Regions from separate parts of the Pseudomonas sp. GW823-FHT01D03 genome, predicted to be linked through region 3. Evidence: predicted binding sites of a transcription regulator. Region 3 holds the regulator's gene; each other region holds the start of a gene.
The links. Region 3 encodes FliA, which starts transcription of late flagellar genes. Its sites were predicted from a motif close to CTAAAGTTTNNNNNNNNNNNGCCGNTAA; they were not measured.
Positions count from the first base shown of each region.

Region 1: a site for FliA is predicted at 1,342-1,369, ahead of AC1RBR_RS12955 (methyl-accepting chemotaxis protein). Genes of this name have one in related genera too.
Region 2: a site for FliA is predicted at 1,399-1,426, ahead of AC1RBR_RS09425 (methyl-accepting chemotaxis protein). Genes of this name have one in related genera too.
Region 4: a site for FliA is predicted at 1,686-1,713, ahead of AC1RBR_RS12710 (methyl-accepting chemotaxis protein). Genes of this name have one in related genera too.

Region 1 covers NZ_JBXAKK010000001.1:2,990,118-2,993,325, forward strand. The annotation lists gene AC1RBR_RS12950 (glycerate kinase) at 1-1,130, shown strand, start outside; gene AC1RBR_RS12955 (methyl-accepting chemotaxis protein) at 1,484-3,109, shown strand; gene AC1RBR_RS12960 (hypothetical protein) at 3,179-3,208, opposite strand, start outside.
Region 2 covers NZ_JBXAKK010000001.1:2,108,647-2,111,854, reverse strand. The annotation lists gene inhA (isonitrile hydratase) at 1-325, shown strand, start outside; gene AC1RBR_RS09430 (CPBP family intramembrane glutamic endopeptidase) at 562-1,353, shown strand; gene AC1RBR_RS09425 (methyl-accepting chemotaxis protein) at 1,456-3,021, shown strand; gene AC1RBR_RS09420 (hypothetical protein) at 3,204-3,208, shown strand, end outside.
Region 3 covers NZ_JBXAKK010000001.1:1,805,354-1,808,561, forward strand. The annotation lists gene flhF (flagellar biosynthesis GTPase FlhF) at 1-475, shown strand, start outside; gene fleN (flagellar synthesis regulator FleN) at 589-1,419, shown strand; gene fliA (RNA polymerase sigma factor FliA) at 1,416-2,156, shown strand; gene AC1RBR_RS08040 (chemotaxis response regulator CheY) at 2,324-2,695, shown strand; gene AC1RBR_RS08045 (protein phosphatase CheZ) at 2,713-3,208, shown strand, end outside.
Region 4 covers NZ_JBXAKK010000001.1:2,932,997-2,936,204, forward strand. The annotation lists gene AC1RBR_RS12710 (methyl-accepting chemotaxis protein) at 1-1,619, opposite strand, end outside; gene AC1RBR_RS12715 (hypothetical protein) at 1,999-2,526, shown strand; gene AC1RBR_RS12720 (GNAT family N-acetyltransferase) at 2,575-3,208, opposite strand, start outside.

The DNA of each region.
Region 1 (3,208 bases), 1.2 Mb from region 3:
TCGCCCCCGATTCGTTCAAGGACAGCCTGAGTGCCCAAGGCGTTGCCGAAGCCATTGCCCTCGGGCTGGCGCAAGTCTGGCCGCACGCGACGCTGGTCAAATGCCCGATGGCCGACGGCGGCGAGGGCACGGTGGAGTCGATTCTTGCCGCTTGCGAGGGCGAACTGCGCCGTACCCGGGTGCGCGGGCCGCTGGGTGCGCCGGTCGACGCCGCGTGGGGCTGGCTGCCGCACAACCACACCGCGATCATCGAAATGGCCGAGGCCAGTGGTTTGCAATTGGTGCCTACGGGGCAGCGCGATGCCTGCATCACCAGCACCTTCGGCACTGGCGAGCTGATTCGCGCCGCGCTGGATGCCGGCGCGCAACGGGTGATTCTGGCGATTGGCGGCAGCGCCACCAACGACGGCGGTGCCGGTGCGATGCAGGCGCTCGGGGTGAAATTGCTCGATGCGCAGGGGCAGGCGCTGGTGCCGGGTGGTCTTGCCTTGGCGCAATTGGCCCGTCTTGATCTGAGTGATCTGGATTCGCGTCTGGCGCAGGTACGCTTCGACATTGCCGCCGACGTCAACAATCCGCTGTGTGGCCCGCATGGCGCCTCGGCGATTTTCGGCCCGCAAAAGGGCGCATCAGCGGCACAGGTGCAGCAACTGGATCAGGCGCTGGAGCACTTCGCCGGGCTCTGCGCGCAAGCGTTGGGCAAGGACGTTCGCGATGAGCCGGGTAGTGGTGCGGCAGGTGGCCTGGGTTTTGCGGCGAAGGCGTTTCTTGGCGCGCAATTTCAGGCTGGCGTCGAAGTGGTTGCCGAGCTGGTGGGCCTGGCCGAAGCGGTCAACGGCGCCGATCTGGTGATCACCGGCGAAGGGCGTTTCGACGCGCAGACCTTGCGCGGCAAGACTCCGTTCGGCGTGGCGCGGATCGCCAGGCAGCACGGTGTGCCGGTAATCGTCATCGCCGGCACCTTGGGCGAGGGCTATCAGGAGCTTTACGGCCACGGCATCGACGCCGCATTCGCCGTCACCAGCGGCCCGATGACCCTGGAACAGGCGTGTGCCGAAGCGCCGCGCTTGTTGCGCGAACGGGCGACAGACATCGCCCGGGTCTGGCAGATGGCCAAACTCAATAGTTGACGCCCTGAAGATGTTGTGGCGAGGGAGCTTGCTCCCGCTCGGCTGCGCAGCAGTCGTCAATCCGGCTGATGCGGTGAGACTTATGATACGTGGTGGCAGGTTATAGGGCCGCTTCGCAGCCCAGCGGGAGCAAGCTCCCTCGCCACAGAAGTAGGCCAAGCTTCACGGTGTTTCACTGGTGAAACACCTTGAAAAATACTTGAGATTTGTACGAAACCTTCCTGAAGACCCGCCGATACAGAGATCAGGCGCACACAGATTCCCTTGAACAGTGACGCCGTACTGGCCCCGCCCCCAAGGGCCAGTGATGACGGCAAGGACGCTCGCAGCTACCTCTATCCGAGAGTCCAACCATGTCCTTGCGTAACCTGAATATCGCACCCCGCGCCTTCCTCGGTTTTGCCTTTATCGCCTTGCTGGTGATTGTCCTTGGCGTGTTCGCCGTCAACCGCATGTCGACCATCCGCCAGGCTTCCATCGACATGGATACCAACCAACTGCCCAGCGTCACTTACCTTGGCGTGGTGACGGAAAACGTTCTGCGCCTGCGGATTCTGTCGTTCCGGATTCTGGTCAACCGTGACCCGGCAGGTCTGCAAGAAGCGCAAACGCGCATCGGCGTACTGGTGGACAAGGTGCGCAGTGCTCAGGCCAGTTACGCCGCGTTGCCGGCAGAGAGCGAAGAGCGTGCGTTGTATCAGACGTTCGCGACCACGCTCGACAACTACCTGCAAGCGCAAAACCAGATGATGGAGCTGTCGCGTCAGGACAAGGTCGACGAGATGCGTACGTTGATCAACACGCGGATCAAGGACGGCACCGACCAGATGGGCGAACAGCTCAACAAGCTCATCGCCATCAACGCGGCGGGGGCGAAAGTCGCCTCCACTCAGGCCGGCGAGTATTACGACAGCGCCATTACCGGTATCGTGATCGTCGCTGTGGTGGCGGCACTCGCCACCGTACTGCTGGCCCTGTTGCTGACTCGCAGCATCGTCACCCCGTTGAACCGTGCGGTACTGGCAGCGCAAACCATCGCCGGCGGCAACTTGACCCAGTCCATCGAAGTCGACGGCAAGGACGAAGCCACACAGCTGTTGCAAGCGCTGGCGACGATGCAGACCAACCTGCGTCAAACCATCGAACAGATCGCCGGTTCCGCCACTCAGCTGGGCGCGGCTGCCGAAGAGCTGAGCGCGGTCACCGAAGAAGCCTCCCGTGGCCTGCAACAGCAGAACAACGAGATCGAACAAGCTGCCACCGCCGTCAACGAAATGACCGCCGCCGTGGAAGAAGTCGCACGCAACGCGGTGTCGACGTCCGAAGCCTCGAACCAGTCGACCCAGGCCGCCCGCGAAGGTCGCGATCAAGTGGTGAAAACCGTCGACGCGATCCAGACCATGACCCATGACGTGCAGAGCACCGCGCAAATGATCGAAGGCCTCGCTGCACAGGGCCGCGACATCGGCAAGGTGCTGGATGTGATCCGCGCCATCGCCGAACAGACCAACCTGCTGGCCCTCAACGCGGCGATCGAAGCAGCGCGTGCCGGTGAGGCCGGACGCGGTTTTGCGGTGGTAGCGGACGAAGTACGCGCCTTGGCCCATCGCACTGCGCAATCGACTCAGGAAATCGAAAAAATGGTCGCTGGCATCCAGAACGGTACCGGCGAAGCGGTGTCGTCGATGCAGCAAAGCAACCAGCGTACCCAGACCACTCTGGAAATGGCCCGCGCTGCGGGTGTGGCGCTGGAGCAAATCACCCAGTCGATCCACCAGATCAACGAACGCAACCTGGTGATCGCCAGTGCCTCGGAAGAACAGGCGCAGGTCTCGCGTGAGGTCGACCGCAACCTGGTCAACATCCGTGATCTGGCCACGCAGTCCGCCGCGGGGGCCAACCAGACCAGCGCTGCGACCCATGAACTGTCGCGTCTGGCGGTGGATTTGAATGCGATGGTGGCGCGGTTTGTGATTTGAGAAATACGCAGTTGCCTGATGTGGGCCGAACCAGATGAGTGTTCGGCCCACCTCGAAGAAATCACCGCCTCAAGACAGGTCCACTTTGACTGCCCTAAA
Region 2 (3,208 bases), 300 kb from region 3:
CTGGGCCTATCACGAACTGCTGCCGAAACTCGGCGCGATTGCGGTGCAGGACCGGGTGGTGCGCGACGGCAATCTGTTTACCGGTGGCGGCATTACCGCAGGCATCGACTTCGCGCTGGTGCTCGCGGCTGAACTGGTGGGGGCCGAGGCGGCGCAGTTGATTCAACTGCAGCTGGAATATGCGCCGGCACCGCCGTTTGAATCGGGCAGCCCGCAGACGGCGCCGAGTGCTGTCGTCGATGAGGCTCGGCACCGCGCGTCGCCTTCGTTGAAACTGCGCACGGAAATCACCGAGCGCGCGGCAGCGAAACTCGATCTGCGTTGATTCCTCAGCCACACACAGATCTACTGTGGGAGCGGGCTTGCTCGCGAATGCGGTGTATCCGTCGAGATTGTTGTCGCCTGACACACCGCATTCACGAGCAAGCCCGCTCCCACAATGGGTTTTGTGGATGGCCTCAGGTTTGGAGCCTGTCCCCGCATCCCGCCACAGCTTTACTTGTCCCAACGCCCTCACCCGTGTAGAAAGCCCTTCCACAAAATTCTGCACAAGGACTTTCGATGAAGGCGTTGCCATGGCTCTATCTGGCACTTCTCAGCCTCGGTTATGGATTGGCGTTGAGCTTTGGCCAACTCGGCTGGCTCGCGCTGATCTCCGTGGGACTCTTGCTGGTGACCGGTTTTGCCGTACGCCAACAGCAAGTGCCGGTGGCGCGTCTGCTGGGGCACGCGCTGTTTATCTTCCTCGCCCTGTCACTGGCGCTGCACTGGTTGCCGGGGTTCGCCAACGGCCGGGCCATCGCCCCGCTGCGTTTCACCGACGACGCCGTGCCGTTCGCGATGTACCTGAATCTGGACAAACCCTTGCTCGGCTTCTGGCTGTTGCTCGCCTGCCCGTGGATTGTCGCGGCACGCTCGCTGCGTCCGACGGTGTACGCCAGCGTCCTCGCCCTGACGTTGAGCGCCGTCCTGGCGCTGGGCGGTGCGCTGTTGTTCGGCATGATTGCCTGGGCGCCGAAGTGGCCCGATCAGGCGTGGCTGTGGCTGCTGAACAATCTGCTGCTGGTGACGCTGGTCGAGGAAGCACTGTTTCGCGGCTATATACAGGGCGGCTTGAGCCGACTGTTCAAGCACCTGCCCCACGGCGATAACCTCGCTCTGCTGCTGGCGTCGCTGATCTTTGCCCTGGCGCACGTGGGCGCGGGATGGCACTGGGTGTTGCTGGCGGGTCTGGCAGGTGTCGGCTATGGTCTGGCCTACCGTTTTGGTGGCCTTGCTGCGGCGATCGCCACGCATTTCGGGCTGAACCTGCTGCATTTTGCGCTGTTCACCTATCCGATGCTGGCCGGTTGAAGCAAGAGCGGTTTTGCGACGCCGTACTTATATCTGAAAAAAAACTTCAATAATTTCCTGACAGCGCCGACAACCTTTCAAAGCCTTGCGGATTGAAAAACCATGCGTAATAACCAGCCCATTACACAACGCGAACGGACTTTCCCGGCTCAGCAGCGGTTGATTTCCACAACCGACGCCAAAGGCGTGATCACCTACTGCAACGACGCTTTCGTCGAAATCAGCGGGTTTTCGCGTGAAGAGCTGATCCGTGCGCCGCACAATCTGGTTCGTCACCCCGACGTCCCGGCTGCGGTGTTTTCGCACATGTGGGGCACACTGAAACAAGGCTTGCCATGGATGGGCATTGTCAAGAATCGCTGCAAATCCGGTGACCACTACTGGGTGAACGCCTACGTGACACCGGTGTTCGACGGCAATCAGGTGATCGGTTACGAGTCGGTGCGGATCAAACCCACCGCCGAACAGATCCGCCGTGCCGAAGCGCTCTACAAACGCATCAACCAGGGCAAGTCGGCAATTCCTTCCAGCGACAAATGGCTGCCGGTGCTGCAGGACTGGCTGCCATTCATACTGGTCAGCCAGTTGAGCTTCGTGATCGGCGCGACCCTGAACTCGCAATGGGGCTTCGCCCTCGCTGCGGGTCTGTCGGTACCGTTGGGCCTGATGGGCCTGCAATGGCAGCAACGCGGGCTCAAGCGCCTGCTGCGCCTGGCCGAACAGACCACCTCCGACCCGCTGATCGCGCAGATGTACACCGACAGCCGTGGCGCGCAGGCGCGTCTGGAAATGTCGATCCTCAGCCAGGAAGCCCGCCTGAAAACCTGCCTGACCCGTCTGCAGGACACCGCCGAGCACCTGACCGATCAAGCGAAACAGTCCGATGCCCTGGCGCACAACAGCTCCAGCGGTCTGGAGCGTCAGCGCGTGGAAACCGAACAGGTCGCCACCGCCGTCAACCAGATGGCCGCCACCACTCAGGAAGTGGCCAGCCACGTCCAGCGTACGGCTGACGCTACGCAGGAAGCCAACCGTCTGACCGGTCGCGGCCGTGACATCGCCGGCGAAACCCGCGAAGCCATCCAGCGCTTGTCGGTGGTGGTCGGCGAAACCGGCCTGACCGTCACCCAACTGGCCAAGGACAGCGACGAAATCGGCGGCGTGGTCGACGTGATCAAAGGCATCGCCGACCAGACCAACCTGCTCGCCCTCAACGCCGCCATCGAAGCGGCACGTGCCGGCGAGATGGGCCGTGGTTTTGCCGTGGTGGCTGATGAAGTTCGCCAACTGGCGCAACGCACCAGCGAATCCACCGGGCAGATCCATGCCTTGATCGCCAAGCTGCAGCAGACGGCTTCGAGTGCCGTGCAGACCATGGAAGCCGGCCATCGCCAGGCGGAAGAAGGTGTGGCACGAGTGCTGGAAGCGGATCAGGCACTGGTCGGCATCAGCGAAGCCGTGGCCAACATCACCGACATGACCACGCAGATCGCCGCGGCCACCGAAGAGCAAAGTGCTGTTGCTGAAGAAATCAGCCGCAACATCAGCAACATTTCGGAACTGGCAGACCAGACGTCCGAGCAAGCGCATAACTCGGCATTGCTGAGTGAAGAGCTGACCAAGACGGCGAATACCCAGTATTCGCTGGTGGAGCGGTTCAACCGCTAAAAGCAAAACTCTTGCTGGTCTCCCCGTAAAAAACCCGGACAGCGAAAGCTTCCGGGTTTTTTTTTGCTTGTGCACCTGTCAGATCTGACAGTAGACGCACCGTTATCCGAGCGGGTATCAAGAGAAACCGTAATTGCAGTCGGTTGTAACACCTCCTCTCAATCGAAAAGGCAGGTTTAACAATGAC
Region 3 (3,208 bases):
CGATCCGGGCCAGTCGCTGGTGCAGGCGCTCGACCCGCTGCTGCGCAAACGCGTGGTGCTGATCGACACCGCCGGCTTGCAGGCCAGCGATCCGGCTTTGCGCATGCAGCTGGAAAGTCTGGCCGGGCGTGGCATCCGTTCAAAAAATTATCTGGTGCTGGCAACCACCAGCCAGAAACAGGTTCTAACCGCCGCGTACCACAGTTACAAGCGTTGCGGGCTAGCCGGCTGCATCCTGACTAAACTGGATGAGACGGCCAGTCTTGGCGAAGTATTGAGCCTGGCGATCAGTCATGAATTGCCGGTCGCGTACCTGACCGATGGCCCACGGATTCCGGATGATCTGCATCTGCCGCGCCGTCATCAACTGGTCAGCCGCGCCGTCAGCGTGCAAATGCAGGAAGAACCCAGCGAAGAAGCCATGGCTGACATGTTCGCTGATATCTACCACAGCCCGACCAAGCAGGTTGGCTGAGGTAATGAACCGTTTATGTACCTACATCGATGGTCTGCCATGCATTGTTCCGGTTGAGAACGCGCAGCCAGTAATGTGGCCTCCGTCTATGCAAGACAAGGTAAAGAAATAACATGGGCAGCATGCATCCCGTACAGGTGATCGCGGTGACCGGCGGCAAAGGTGGCGTCGGCAAGACTAACGTGTCAGTGAACTTGTCTCTGGCGCTGGCAGAGCTTGGCCGTCGGGTCATGCTGCTGGACGCCGACCTGGGGCTGGCGAACGTCGACGTTCTGCTGGGACTGACCCCCAAACGTACTCTGGCCGATGTGATTGAAGGCCGCTGCGAACTGCGCGACGTGCTGTTGCAGGGGCCCGGCGGGATCCGCATCGTGCCGGCCGCTTCCGGCACCCAAAGCATGGTGCACCTGAGCCCGGCGCAACATGCCGGTCTGATTCAGGCCTTCAGCGACATCGGCGACAACCTCGATGTGCTGGTGATCGACACCGCTGCGGGTATTGGTGACTCGGTAGTCAGTTTTGTCCGCGCCGCTCAGGAAGTGTTGCTGGTGGTCTGCGACGAGCCGACCTCGATCACCGACGCCTACGCGCTGATCAAACTGCTCAACCGCGACTACGGCATGAACCGCTTCCGCGTCCTCGCCAACATGGCGCAGAGCCCGCAGGAAGGGCGCAACCTGTTCGCCAAGTTGACCAAGGTCACGGATCGCTTCCTCGACGTCGCCTTACAATACGTCGGCGCCGTGCCGTACGACGAAAGCGTGCGCAAGGCAGTGCAGAAGCAGCGAGCGGTCTATGAAGCCTTTCCGCGTTCCAAGTGCGCGCTGGCGTTCAAGGCGATCGCGCAGAAGGTCGATACCTGGCCGCTGCCTGCCAACCCGCGCGGTCACCTTGAGTTTTTCGTCGAGCGCCTCGTGCAGCAAACAGCAGGGCCTGTGTTATGACCGCGAGCGGTATGAACTACTACAAGAAGTCGGCACGTGACGCGCAGTACGAGTTGATCGAGCGTTACGCGCCACTGGTCAAGCGCATTGCCTATCACTTGCTGGCGCGCTTGCCGGCGAGTGTGCAGGTTGAAGACCTGATTCAGGCCGGGATGATCGGCCTGCTCGAAGTCTCGACCAAATACGACGCCAGCAAAGGCGCCAGTTTCGAAACGTACGCGGGCATTCGAATCCGCGGCGCGATGCTCGATGAAGTGCGCAAAGGGGATTGGGCACCACGCTCGGTTCACCGCAACACCCGTATGGTCAGCGACGCAATTCGCTCAATTGAAGCTAAAACCGGACGTGATGCTAAAGATCACGAGGTTGCGGCCGAACTCCAATTGAGTCTCGACGATTACTACGGGATTTTGAATGACACGCTGGGCAGCCGGCTGTTCAGTTTCGACGACCTGTTGCAGGACGGCGAACACGAAGGGCTGCACGAGGATGGCGCCAGTGCTCATCTTGAGCCGTCACGCGATCTGGAAGATGAACGCTTCCAGGCGGCGCTGGCGGATGCGATTGCCAATTTGCCGGAGCGTGAGCGACTGGTGTTGGCGCTGTACTACGACGAAGAGCTGAACCTCAAGGAAATCGGTGAAGTCCTTGGCGTCAGTGAATCGCGGGTCAGCCAGTTACACAGCCAGTGCGCGGCCCGTTTGCGGGGGCGTTTGGGGGAGTGGCGAGCGCGCTGAAGGCAGTGTGGGGACACTGCGAACGAGGCTGGTGCGGTGATGAACGGCACCGGTCTTGCTCTGTTGTGCTCCAGACAGTCATCGAGTGCTTTGCCGGATTGATTGAAGTGGCGCGTCCAGGTGCTGGGCGCGTTTAAGACTGCTTGGAGGTCGAATTGAACAAAGACATGAAAATCCTCATCGTTGATGACTTCTCAACGATGCGGCGGATCATCAAGAACCTGCTGCGCGATCTTGGGTTCACCAATACCGTCGAGGCCGACGATGGCACTACCGCCATTCCGGTACTCAACAGCGGAAGCATCGACTTTCTGGTAACGGACTGGAACATGCCGGGCATGACCGGTATCGACTTGCTGCGCCACGTACGTGCCGATGAAAAACTCAAGCATCTGCCCGTGCTGATGGTGACCGCTGAAGCCAAGCGCGAGCAAATCATCGAGGCCGCTCAGGCCGGTGTGAACGGCTACGTGGTCAAACCTTTCACGGCTCAGGCGTTGAAAGACAAAATCGAGAAGATTTTCGAACGCATCGGCTGATGACGCGCGGGGGAGCTATGGAGCATAACGAATCTTCACAGGGCGATTTCGAGTCGACCCTGAAAAAACACGCGGTCGAACTGGTCGAGAGCCTTGAAAAAGGCAGGTTCGGCGACGCTGTGCAACTGATCCATGAGCTCAATCAGACCCGTGACCGCGGCCTGTATCAGGAAGTGGGCAAGCTCACACGCGAACTGCACAGTGCGATCGTCAATTTCCAGATCGATCCGCACATGCCGCAGGCCGAGGAAGTGTCGCAAATCACCGACGCCACCGAACGCCTGGGCTATGTGGTCAAGCTGACCGAAGCCGCGGCCAACCGCACCATGGATCTGGTGGAAAGCGCCACCCCGGTGGTCAATGGCCTGGCTGAAGAAGCCCAGGCCCTGAGCACCGATTGGGGCCGCTTCATGCGTCGTGAGGTCGGAGCTGAAGAGTTCCGCGAACTGGCGCGCCGGGTCGACGGTTTTCTGTCACGCAGCAGCACGGACAACCGTGCGGTGTCGAGCAACC
Region 4 (3,208 bases), 1.1 Mb from region 3:
CGAGCGGCGAGGGCGCGGACTTCATCGGCAACCACGGCAAAGCCGCGACCCTGTTCACCGGCCCGGGCGGCTTCGATGGCGGCGTTGAGGGCCAGCAAGTTGGTCTGGCCGGCGATTGCGCCGATCACCCCGAGAATCTCGGTGATGCGCTGCGCGTCTTGCTGCATGTTCTCGACTTTCTGGGTGGCGCTGGCCACTTCATCGATCAAGGCCACTACGCTGTTGGTCGCTTCACCGACCACCACCCGTGAGCGATCGGCGTTTTCATTGGCGCGCTGGGTGAACGCTGCGGTTTCAGCGGCGTTCTGCGCGACGCTTTCGGCCGTCGAACTCATTTCGGTGATGGCGGTAACGGTCTGATCGGTTTCCGAAGCATGGCGCAGCAGAATCTGGCTGGTGTTGGCCGATGTGCGCTGCAGGTCGTCCAGGCTCGAAGCCATGGCGCCGGTGGCCTGGGTCACTTCACCGATCATGTTCTGCAGGTAGGCAATAAAGGTGTTGACCGAGTGGCCGATGGCGCCCAGTTCGTCTTCGGCACGGATGGTGATGCGCCGGGTAAGGTCGGCATCGCCGCTGGACAGCAAGTCGATATTGGCTTTCAGCGCTTTCATGCGCGAAACCAGTTGGCGGATCGCGTAGACCTGCAACAACACCAGCAGGATCACCAGCGGAATCTGCAGCAGACTCAGGCTGCTGAGCACGTCGTCACGCTGGGCGGTGAGCATTTTCGTTGGCAGGGCGGTGGCAAGGAACCACGGCGTGCCTTCGATCGGGCGCATGAAGAAAGTGCTGGCTTCGCCGTTGTTGTTGAACTCGACGCGTTGCGCCTGATCGCGGTTCTGCAGGCCGGCCTTGACCTGACTGGCGAAGGTCGAGCCGGCGGCCAGTTCGCTGATGTTCTTCAGCACGATCGGGCCGCTGATGCGCGAGCTGTTGCTGATGATCTTGCCGTCGGCCTCGACGATCAGCATTTCGGCGTTGAGGTCTTTTTCCTTGCGCGCCACCAGATCGTTGAAGAAGCCCAGCGTTACGTCGATGGTCGACACGCCCCAGGCCGCACCGTTTTTCTGGATCGCCATGGCGCAGTTGGTGCGCGGCTCGGCACTCGCATCATCTTTATAGGCCGCAGCCCAGGCACATTGGCCGCGCGGGGTCTGCATGCCACCCTTGTACCAGCTCTGATCGTAGTAGTTGGGCGCCGCGTCGCTGTTCCAGAAGGTATTCACCGCCAGTTTGCCCGAGGCATCGCGGTGCCAGAACGTGCTGAACTTGTTGCGCCCGGCCTCACGCTGACCCGGCAGTGGCCAGATCCCGCCGCCGAAGACTTTCAGCTCGCCGTATTGATCCACCAGCCCCGGCAACACCGTGTCAATGGCCGCGCTGTCGAGCAGCGGAATGGTCTGGGTGATGCTGCGCTGTTGCGCCTGGACTTTGTTCAGTTCGCCCTGAATCTGTTCGGCGACTTCGGCAATCCGGTTGAGCACCACCTGTTCTTCGGTATGCCGCAGCTTGGGTGCGACCAGTTGGCTGATACCGACCACGGTCAGCACCGACAGCAGCAGGATGAACAGAACCAGAGATAACGTGTAGCGAGCCTGAATGGTGCGGAATGCGGGCATGGATACCGGTCCTTGAACTGCGATTTTTATTGTGGGGTCGGGGGAAAACGGCGGGGTCACACCAGCGTATCGTCGGCGAAGCGGGAAGCTTTAAGTACTTTGGTGCAAGAAAGTGTCGGGCTGACGGAAGGGGCGTGTCGACTCCGATACAAATGAATCGAGCCTCTCGTCAGCCGGCGCAAAAAAGTATCGCAAGCAATCGTCAAACTGCCATGAAACCGCGACACAGTAAGCTTCTGGCATTTTGTATCGAGAATGTACAAAAATTGTAAGCGACTGCACTAAAAGGGTTGGTGCCACCAGTTCGCCGGTAGATACTTCCCGGCATTCAAGTAGTCCAGCAAGGACATTTCATGGTTATTTCACAGGGAGTCTTCTCATGACGATCGGCATTGTCGGCGGCTGGGAGAGCAAGGCAGGGGTGCTGGTTCGCAATACAGGCGCGAAGAAGGAGGTCAAGCAAAGCCTCAAGGTGCAGCAGATGCTCGCCAAGGTCGGCACCAATCCGACCGCGCTGAACACTGCCGAAATGGACAAGCAGGGCCTGCGCAAAAATATCAAGGGGTTCGATCCGGCGAATGTCTCGGTCAAGCAACTGAGCAATCTGAGTGTTTTCCTGCGTGAACGCGGACTGATTTCCGACATCACCTCCTTTACCTTGCTCAATGCCGGCGACAAGTTCGACCGTTTCGGCGTGACCAAAGACCCGGATGCAAAATTCAATGCGCTGGAGTATTTCGCCACCCAGCTCGACGCCATTCAGAACAATGGCCTCAATGGCAATGCCTACGGCAAGAACCTGATCCCCGAGTACAAGAAGGCGATCTACGTGCTGCAGAACCTGAAAACCTACGGTGAAGGCAACGCGGCGAAACCTGTGGATCAAGGCGTCAAGTCCAAGGCCTGAGCCGGTCACCCACGGCCCACCCATTGATTGGGTGGGCCGTTTTCGTTTTTAGTCCTGGTACCTTTCGCCGGCCTGCTGGGCCTGATCCTGCAGGTGCTGCATGTGTGGACAGTGCAGGCTCAGCGTTGAGGCCTGGTAGCCACGATGAAACAGTGCCAGCCAGCCGTCGCTGTAGTCATCGGGGACAATCCCGGTGAAAGCGAATCCGGCATCGGCCAGTTTGTGCAGCGCGCTGGAAAAGCCTTGGGCGAGTCTGAGTCTGATCGAAATCAGCCAGTGCGCCGGCAGTTGCGCCAATTGCTCGAGCAGGTTGTCATCGAGGGACTTGATCAGCAAATCATAGCGCCCTGATACGTGATCGAAGCGGATCTTCGGGCCTTTCCATGGCACCGCATTGTCGGTGGTACCGAACACCGCCTCCAGACGCGACATCAGCTCGCGGCAATCCTGCGGCCAGGCGAGTGCCGGCAGCGGGCGCTGATAACCGTCGATGCTGCAGTGACCCACAACAATCGTCTCCCGCCCTGTTCCACCGAACGGCGAGGGTGCGTAATCGGGCAACAGACCACAGCTGTGAAACCCCAGGCCGGCGGCCATGCGCTGCGTATACGGGTGGTGCGTGACCTGCTTGATCGTCACGCCTCGGCAATCCAGCGCCTGGGCATGAATCAGCAGCTGCTGG